One region of the Streptomyces sp. BBFR25 genome, then DNA from elsewhere that is predicted to be linked to it. Evidence: riboswitches for the same ligand, from Rfam matches in the RefSeq annotation. Region 1 holds a riboswitch; each other region holds the start of a gene.

What was found. Region 1 has a riboswitch for cyclic di-AMP ahead of ACGH52_RS33480 (peptidoglycan DD-metalloendopeptidase family protein). Riboswitches for the same ligand answer to the same signal wherever they lie in the genome.
Region 2: another riboswitch for cyclic di-AMP. It lies ahead of ACGH52_RS22500 (transglycosylase SLT domain-containing protein); the one in region 1 lies ahead of ACGH52_RS33480 (peptidoglycan DD-metalloendopeptidase family protein).
Region 3: another riboswitch for cyclic di-AMP. It lies ahead of ACGH52_RS06720 (C40 family peptidase); the one in region 1 lies ahead of ACGH52_RS33480 (peptidoglycan DD-metalloendopeptidase family protein).
Region 4: another riboswitch for cyclic di-AMP. It lies ahead of ACGH52_RS28780 (M23 family metallopeptidase); the one in region 1 lies ahead of ACGH52_RS33480 (peptidoglycan DD-metalloendopeptidase family protein).

The regions. Positions count from the first base shown of each region.
Region 1 is NZ_CP172447.1:7,482,755-7,484,944, reverse strand. It holds gene ACGH52_RS33485 (SGNH/GDSL hydrolase family protein) at 1-154, opposite strand, end outside; gene ACGH52_RS33480 (peptidoglycan DD-metalloendopeptidase family protein) at 391-1,335, opposite strand; cyclic di-AMP (ydaO/yuaA leader) riboswitch at 1,340-1,497, opposite strand; gene ACGH52_RS33475 (tyrosine-protein phosphatase) at 1,922-2,190, shown strand, end outside.
Region 2 is NZ_CP172447.1:4,917,723-4,919,912, reverse strand. It holds cyclic di-AMP (ydaO/yuaA leader) riboswitch at 671-826, shown strand; gene ACGH52_RS22500 (transglycosylase SLT domain-containing protein) at 828-1,319, shown strand; gene ACGH52_RS22495 (HAD family hydrolase) at 1,343-2,152, opposite strand.
Region 3 is NZ_CP172447.1:1,512,593-1,514,782, forward strand. It holds gene ACGH52_RS06710 (ATP-dependent Clp protease proteolytic subunit) at 1-318, shown strand, start outside; gene ACGH52_RS06715 (hypothetical protein) at 326-634, shown strand; cyclic di-AMP (ydaO/yuaA leader) riboswitch at 1,012-1,145, shown strand; gene ACGH52_RS06720 (C40 family peptidase) at 1,149-1,622, shown strand; gene ACGH52_RS06725 (ATP-binding protein) at 1,593-2,105, opposite strand.
Region 4 is NZ_CP172447.1:6,304,335-6,306,524, forward strand. It holds gene ACGH52_RS28775 (pitrilysin family protein) at 1-681, shown strand, start outside; cyclic di-AMP (ydaO/yuaA leader) riboswitch at 873-1,037, shown strand; gene ACGH52_RS28780 (M23 family metallopeptidase) at 1,050-1,814, shown strand; gene ACGH52_RS28785 (GntR family transcriptional regulator) at 1,945-2,190, shown strand, end outside.

The DNA.
Region 1 (2,190 bases):
CGGCGAGGTTCGTGTACGTGAAGTCGCCCTCGGGGCGCCGGTCGGCGAGCAGTACGGCGAGCCGGTCGGCCCAGCCGACGAACGCCCCGTCGGGGCCGGTGTCGCCGACGCCCTCGGTGAAGCTGTCCCCCACCGCCACGTACGACCCGATCACTGCTCTGCTGTCACTCTTCGAATCGTCTGCCACATCGGCCCATGATTCACCTTGGAATGTGACCTACGCGACCGTAGGAAGGGGTTGACGGGCGGTGAGAAAGGCCACGCCTAAAGTGTTCGTCAATTCCGGAATACAACGGAGAGCGGATGCATCGACCGGCCGGATACGCCGAAGGCCGGACCCGGGGATCGGGGTCCGGCCTTCGGGGCGCGGGGGCCGCGCGGAACCGGTCGTCAGACGGAGACGCCGTGCGAGCGCAGGAACGCGATCGGGTCGATGTCCGAGCCGTAGTCCGGCGTGGTGCGGATCTCGAAGTGCAGGTGCGGTCCGGTCACGTTGCCGGTGGCACCCGACAGGCCGACCTGCTGACCGGCCGTCACCGACTGACCGGCGGAGACGGAGAGCGAGGAGAGGTGGGCGTACTGGGCGTAGTGGCCGTCGGCGAGCTGGATGACGACCTGGTTGCCGTACGCGCCGCCCCAGCCGGCGGAGACGACGGTGCCCGCGCCGACGGCCTTCAGCGAGGTGCCGGTCGGGACGACGAAGTCGGTGCCGGTGTGGTAGCCGCTGGACCACATGCTGCCGGACTGGTGGTACGGGGTGCCGACGGTGCCGCCCGCGACGGGGGAGGTGTAACCGCTGGTGGTGCCGGCGGACTGGGTGCCGGTGTTCGAGGAGTCGGAGGAGTCCGAGGAGGCCTTCTCGGCGTCCGTCGACTTCTGGGCCGGCTTCTCGGCGGCGGGCTTCTCGGCGGACTTCTGCGCGGGCTTCTGCGACTGCGCGGAGGACGGCGCCGACGACTTGGCGGCCTGGCCGCCGATCGACAGCTCGAGACCGGGGTGGATCAGCGACGGGTCGGAACCGACGGCCTCGCGGTTGTCCGCGTAGAGCTTCTTCCAGCCGCCGTCGACGTCCTGCTCGTCGGCGATCTTCGAAAGGTAGTCACCGCTCTTCACGGTGTAGGTGCGCGAGTCGGAGTTCTTCTCCGCGGCGGCCTTCTTTGCCGAGGTCGGAACGGACTGCACGGCCTGCTCGGAAACGGAGTGCGCGGGGGCGGCGTTGGCGGCCGCGGCGCCCATCAGCGGGAGCGCGAGCGCGGCGCCACCGGTTCCGGCGACGGCGATGGCGCGGGTCAGGCGCATGGCCCTGGTACGGCGGTGCTTACCCTTGGCGGGCATGGCGAATTCCTCTCCGGCGCCTGCGAGGTGAGCTGTCGGGTGCGGGCTGGAGATGCCCGGCCGCGTCGGAACGCGGCTTTACCCCAAGCCGTTCCGGGAACCGGAACAGGCAGTCGTACCTGTGGGTCCCCCGCTCCTGCCGTGTACGGGTGGTGGATGAGTGCGGGCTCCGGTCGGCGGCAGGATTAGGCGTCCGTCCGGATCGGTGGTGAACGTAAGGGACCAAGACGCACAGGGACAAGCGAGGGTTTCCCGCGACCGGTGTTCCGATTGATCCTTTACGGGAATAACCGGTAACCCTGCGTCGATTTCCGTCGCGTCGATTTCCTTAAAGACCCTTGAGGCGCAGCCGAATTACGTGAACATGACGGGCCACGCACGGTCACGGATATGACGCTGCTCACGCGCCCCACACCCACCCTCCGCCATTTCAGGGCCAGTTGTTATTAAGGCGCCAATTCGGACAGAAGGGCCTTATCGGCTCGCAATATCCCTCGGAGTACGATTTCGCGCACCGGAGATGCCGTATCGTCGAGCCCAGCCCGTCGGCGAGCAGCGGCGGCGGGGTGGAGTGGGAGGAGCCCCCGTGACGCAGCAGGTCCCGTCGACCGAACCCGAGCTGACCGGTGTGCGCAACTTCCGGGACGTGGGCGGACTGCCGACCGCGGACGGGCGGCGGGTACGGCAGGGAGTGCTGTTCCGCAGTGGTCACCTGGCACACGCCACCGGTGAGGACGCCGCTTTCCTGGCCTCGCTGGGCCTGCACACGATCTTCGACTTCCGCAACGCGGCCGACCAGAAGCTCGAGGGCCCGGACGTCGAGCTGCCGGGCGTGCGCAATGTGAACCTGCCGCT
Region 2 (2,190 bases), 2.6 Mb from region 1:
TTGTCGATAGGTCGCTGCCACCACTCAAGTCAGCGTATCCGGTCACGTTTCGATCACCGCTAGCGCCCACCGTTACAGGCTGGTCGGTATCGGATCATGAACGGTATGTTTTTGATCAGGTGATATGAGCAGATTTTGATTGATATCGCCAGAGGGGTGAGCCGGACCCGGAGGGCGGACGGGCCGGAAGCCGCCGACGAAGATCCCACCACTCCTCCCAACGGCCCGCACTTCGAGAACGTCACCCGATCGACACGCACGCCCGCACGGACACCCCCGCGCCGCCCGCGGCAGACGCCGGCCCAGCCATCCGCTCCCCCACCCCGATTCCCTCCTCTCGCCGCTCGACACCCGAAGCCGTCCCCACCGACGGTCGGTTGGGGCACGGTTGGGATGAATGCCCGTTTTGCCATGCTTGTTGACGCCAGTGAGTTGGCTCACTCCGGGCCCTCTCCGGGCAACCCCGCCCGAACCTGTGCCCTCCCTTTGCCCCGCAAGCCAGTTGGGGCTTGGCAACAGCAAAGGATCAAGAGCCTCAAACACCTCAGAACAAGGTCAACAGGCACTTGGGGTGATTCCTGCACTTGTTCCGGACATGTGCTCTCGCATACGTTCCCGGCCTGTCGGGCGGACGCCGAATCCTGCCACCGCCCGTCGCACAGTCATCCACCCAACACACTCGCCGGCAGGAGCGGGGGACCCAGGTAAGTCGCCGCACCGGTCACCACCGGAGTGGCTCGGGGTGAAGCCGTACCCGTCAGGGCGCGGCCGGGCACCTCCCCGCCCGAACCCGACAGCTCACCTCGTAGGCGTAAGGAGAGGGACACATGTCTGCCAACGGTCAGAACCGTCACGCCCGCACCGGCCGCCTCGCCCGCAAGCTCGCGGTGGCAGGGACCGGTGCCGCGGTGCTCGCGCTGCCGCTCATCGGCGCCACCACCGCCTCCGCGGCCACCCCGGCCGCCGCCACGACCGCCACCACGGCGGCCAAGACGTACCCGGACAACCTCGACGGCTGGATCCGCGAGTCGCTCGACATCATGGCCCAGCACGGCATCCCCGGGACCTACGAGGGCATTCACCGCAACATCATGCGGGAGTCCTCCGGCAACCCGCTCGCCATCAACAACTGGGACATCAACGCCGTCAACGGCACCCCGTCCAAGGGCCTGCTCCAGGTGATCGACCCGACCTTCCAGGCGTACCACGTGCCCGGCACCTCCTGGGACCCGTACGACCCGGTCGCCAACATCACCGCCGCCTGCAACTACGCGGCCGACCGCTACGGCTCGATGGACAACGTCTTCAGCGCGTACTGAGCCGTACGCCGCCTGAGCCTCGGCTAAGAGGTTCCGAAGATCCGCTCGAGGACGACGGCCACGCCGTCGTCCTCGTTCGTCGTGGTGACCTCGTCCGCCACCGCCTTGAGTTCGGGGTGGGCACCGGCCATGGCGACGCCGTGGGCCGCCCAGTGGAACATGGGGACGTCGTTGGGCATGTCCCCGAACGCGATCGTCCGCCGCCGCCCGAGGCCCAGGTGCTCGGCGGCCAGCGCCAGGCCGGTCGCCTTGGTGATGCCGCAGGGCTGCAGCTCCACGGTGCCGGGCCCGGACATGGTGACCGTCGCGAGGGAACCGACCACCGCGCGCGCCGTCGTCGCCAGTTCGTCGTCGGTCAGCTCGGGGTGGCGCAGCAGCACCTTGCTGATCGGCGTGGACCACAGCTGCTCGCGCCGCTCGACGCGCACCGCGGGCAGCGTCGGGTGGGGCATCAGATAGCCCGGCTCGATGAGCGTCAGTCCGTCGACGCCGTCCTGGTCGACGGCCGCGTGCACCTGGCCCACCTCGGCCTCGATCTTGCCGATGGCGGTCTCGGCCAGCTCCCGGTCCAGGGTGACCGACCACAGCATCCGGTGCGCCCCGGCGTCGTACACCTGCGCGCCCTGCCCGCACACCGCGAGTCCCGTGCAGCCGAGCCGGTCGAGCAGGGGGCGCACCCGGGGGGCCGGCCGCCCCGTCACCACCAGGTGCCGCGCACCCGCCCCGGCGACCCGCGCCAGCGCGGCCAGCGACCGGTCGGAGACGGTGTCGTCGCCGCGGAGCAGCGTGCCGTCCAGATCGGTGGCGACGAGCGAATATGCGGTGCGGTCCATGATCAGAGAATACGGACACCGCACCCGTCCGACTCACC
Region 3 (2,190 bases), 6.0 Mb from region 1:
GCGGTGCTGCTGGCGGCGGGCACCCCCGGCAAGCGCGCCGTCCTGCCCGGCGCCCGGGTGGTGATCCACCAGCCGGTGCTCACCGAACCGGTGGAGGGGCAGGCGAGCGACCTGGTCGTCCACGCCGACGAATTGCTCCGCGTCCGCGCCCGCCTGGAGGAGATCCTGGTACGCCACACGGGCCGCAGCCCCGAACAGGTGAGCGCGGACATCGAGCGGGAAACGGTCCTCGACGCCCAACAGGCGCTGGAGTACGGCCTGGTGGACCGGATCGTGCCCGCCCGCAGGACCCCGCCCACCGCACCCGGCGCGAGGTGAGCCGTCCGTGCTGCCACCCGAGTTGCCCCCGCTGCCGGCCCTGACCCGCGCCGAGGCCGAGGTCATCGACCGCTTCCTGGACGTCGTCGATCTGCTCGGGCGCATCAACCCCGGGCGGGACGGCGACACCTACGGCGGCCTGCGGGCCGCTCAGGCGCTGGTGGGCAAGGCGGCGGCGCTGCGTGACGCGCTGGCGCTGATGCACCGGCGCGGCGAGACCCAGGTGCACGCCGCCACCCTCGCCCGGGCGCTGCGCGTACTGGACGGGGAACGCCGGACGGCGCGGGTCTGCCTTCCGCCGCGCTCCGGGAGTTGAGGAAGCCCGCGTCGAAACGGACCAAACGGCGTACCCCCTTTCGGCGTAGGGACACCTCCGATTGCTGACCGGCCGAAGTTGCGGCGCCCCGCGTCCAGCCGGTCCCCCGCACCGCTCCGCCGCTGGTCCCGGCGCCGCCGCCGTGCCCGGCGGCCCGTCGAACACGAAGGGGCGACCCGAACGGGTGAGTGGGATGTAACAACACAAAGGGCACGTTCCGTTGGGATTTTCCCTTCGGGCGGGACAGGATCCGTCACGACGACAAGCCCCCGCCGCCGCGGCGGGGCGGTCCGGGCGGACGCCGAGTCCTGCCGCCGTCCGGACGACCGGTCGCGAGGAAGTGGATCGGCAGGAGTGGAGGACCCGAGCACGACGGGTCGCCGGCACGGCCGCCTCCGCGAGAGGTGCCGGACCGAGCGGTCCTTGGGGTGAAGCCGCACTCGTGCGGCCGGGCAACTTCGCCAGCCCGAATCCGACAGGTCATCCTTCACAGGCGGCTGACGAAGGGTTGCGCATGTCCGCGCTCAATCGTGTCCCGTCGCTGATGGCTCGTGCCGGTACGGCCTCGGCCCTCACCCTCGCCGCCGTGGGCGGCTCCGTCGTGGTCCCCGGTGCCGCCTCCGAGGCGGCCGCGGCGAGCCATGCGACGAAGGCCCTCAAGATCGCCGCTTCCAAGCAGGGCTCCCCGTACCGCTGGGGCGCCATCGGACCCCATCGGTTCGACTGCTCCGGCCTGACGCTGTACTCGTTCAAGAAGGCCGGCAAGAAGCTGCCACGCACCGCGGCACAGCAGTACAACAAGACCCGCCACATCTCCGCCAAGAAACGCAAGGTGGGTGACCTCGTGTTCTTCCACTCCGGTCGGAGCGTCTACCACGTGGGCATCTACGCCGGGAAGGGCAGACTCTGGCACGCCCCGAAGACCGGGGACGTGGTGCGGCTGCAGAAGATCTGGACCTCAAGCGTCTGGTACGGCCGGGTCAAGTAGCCCGCCCGCGGGAGTGACGGCGTTCTGCCCCGCCGTCACTCCCGCGGGTGCCTCCGGCCCGCTCGGGGGTGACCAGGGCAGCTCGATGGAGACGGTCTTGCCCCCCTCGCGCGTGGGCCGGACCCTCAGCCTGCCGCCGCACTCGGCGGTCAGCCAGCGGATGATCACCATGCCCCGCCCGTTGTCCTGCTGAACGGCGGCGGGCAGCCGCTTGGGGAAGCGCGGGTGGCTGTCGGTGACGCCGAGACGCAGCCGCTCGTCGCGGTCGAGGACGAGGTCCACCGTGAAGGTGGGCGACTGCCCGAACGTGTGCTGGACCGCGTTGGTCGCCAGTTCGGAGACGATGAGCCGCACGGTCTCGGACAGGTCGGCGTCGAGCGGCAACCCCCATTCCGCCAGGGTGCCGACCACATAGGTCCGCGCGGCGGCCACCGAGGCGGGATCGCTCGGCAGAGTGACGGATGCTTCCAGATGGTCTGCCATGGCGACGTCGTCCCTTTCTCACGGGACCGCAGGCCCGACACGGAGCGGATGGTTCGAGTACGGTCCCGGACTGGTGCTTCGCCGC
Region 4 (2,190 bases), 1.2 Mb from region 1:
GCCGCCGAGCCGCGCCCCGTCCCCCCGGTGACCGCCGACGACCGCGGCCGGGTCGTCATCGTGGACCGTCCCGGCGCCGTCCAGACGCAGCTGCTGATCGGCCGCACCGGCGCCGACCGGCACGACCGCGTGTGGCCCGCGCAGGTGCTCGGCACGTACTGCCTCGGCGGCACCCTCACCTCGCGCCTGGACCGCGTCCTGCGCGAGGAGAAGGGCTACACCTACGGCGTACGGGCGTTCGGCCAGGTCCTGCGGTCCGCGCCGGACGGCACGGGCGCCGCGATGCTCGCCATCAGCGGGTCCGTCGACACCCCCAACACCGGTCCCGCCCTGGAGGACCTGTGGACGGTGCTGCGCAAGCTCGCCGCGGAGGGGCTCACCGACGCCGAGCGTGACGTGGCCGTGCAGAACCTGGTGGGCGTGGCGCCGCTGAAGTACGAGACGGCGGCGGCCGTGGCCGACACGCTGGCCGACCAGGTCGAGCAGCACCTGTCCGACGACTTCCAGGCCACCCTCTACCGCCAACTGGCCGCCACGGGCACCGTGGAGGCCACCGCGGCGGTCGTGAACGCCTTCCCGGTGGACCGCCTCGTGACGGTCCTCGTCGGCGACGCTGCGCAGATCAAGGAGCCCGTCGAGGCCCTCGGCATCGGCGAAGTCACCGTGGTGTCGGCCGAGTAGCGGCACGCGCGTGCGGTGGCCCTGGTGACCGGAGTGTCACCAGGGCCGCCGTTTGTCCGGATTGGGGGAGTGGTTGCCCGTCTGCCCTGTGGCGTGCGCTACAAAACGCCTGTTGCGTTTGAGAATTGAACGCAGCCGCGTTTAGCGTCTTCCGGGCTGTTCGTCAGGCAGTGCGCCGCACCCGCGGCACCGGACAGCCATCGCCGAGTCCCCGTACGGCGCGAGCCAGGGGAGCCGGGGACCCAACGCAGTCCCTGGGGTGAATCGGACGCCCGCGCGCACCGCGAGGGGGTCCGTAGGAGACCTTCCACCTCCGAACCCGTCAGCTAACCCGGTAGGCGAGAGGGAAGGAAAGGACAAGCCTCTACATGGCGTTCACGCGCGCCCCCGGGAAGCACCGCCGTCCCAGCCGGGTGCACCGCACCACCGCCCGCGCGGCGGGAGTCGCGGCCCTCGCCACCACCGGCGTCGTCGGCACCCTCGCCGCTCCGGCGCTCGCCGCCGAGCCCGCGGTGGAGCAGAGCGGACTCACCCCGGTCGTCGCCATCGGCGACTCCATAGCCGACGAGATCGACGCCCAGGCCCTCGCCCAGCAGCAGGCGGCCGCGGACGCCGCCGCCCGCGAGGCGGCCCGGGAAGCGGCCCGCGAGCGGGCGGCCGAGGCGGCCAAGGAGGCGCGCGAGGCCAAGGAGCGCGCCGCGCGGGAGGCGGAGCGCAAGCGCCTCAACACCTTCGTCGCGCCGATCACCGCCTCGTACGTCTCCACCGCCTACCAGGCCGGCAGCTCCCTGTGGTCCTCCGGCAGCCACACCGGCATCGACTTCCACGCCTCCAGCGGTACGACCGTGCACGCCGTGGGCGTCGGCACCGTCGTCGAGGCCGGCTGGGGCGGGGCGTACGGCAACCAGGTCGTGATCAGGATGCACGACGGCACGTACACGCAGTACGGGCACCTGTCGTCCATCGGCGTCTCGGTCGGCCAGTCGGTCGAGCCCGGCCAGCAGATCGGCCTCTCCGGCGCCACCGGCAACGTCACCGGGCCGCATCTGCACTTCGAGGCCCGTACGAGCCCCGAGTACGGCTCGGACATGGATCCCGTCGCCTACCTCCGTTCCCACGGCGTGAACGTCTGACGCAGGCGTCGTCCGAAAGCCCCGGCTTCCCGAGCCGGGGCTTTTCGCATTTAATATCGCTTGATCGGTCCGGGGTCGTGCCACACACGTCGATCGTCGGCATTTCACGGGGGTCAAGGGGAGGTCGCTCATGCGTATTCCGGCGCATTCGGTGTGCACGGCGATCCGGGACGACATCGTCACCGGCGTACACGGTCGCGGGAGCCGGCTCACCGAGGAACTCCTCGCCCGCCGCTACGGCGTCTCCCGCGTCCCCGTCCGCGAGGCCCTGCGCACGCTGGAGGCCGAGGGTTTCGTGGTGACCCGGCGGCACGCGGGCGCGTGCGTGGCGGAACCGACCGAGCGGGAGGCCGCCGACCTGCTGGAGACGCGCATG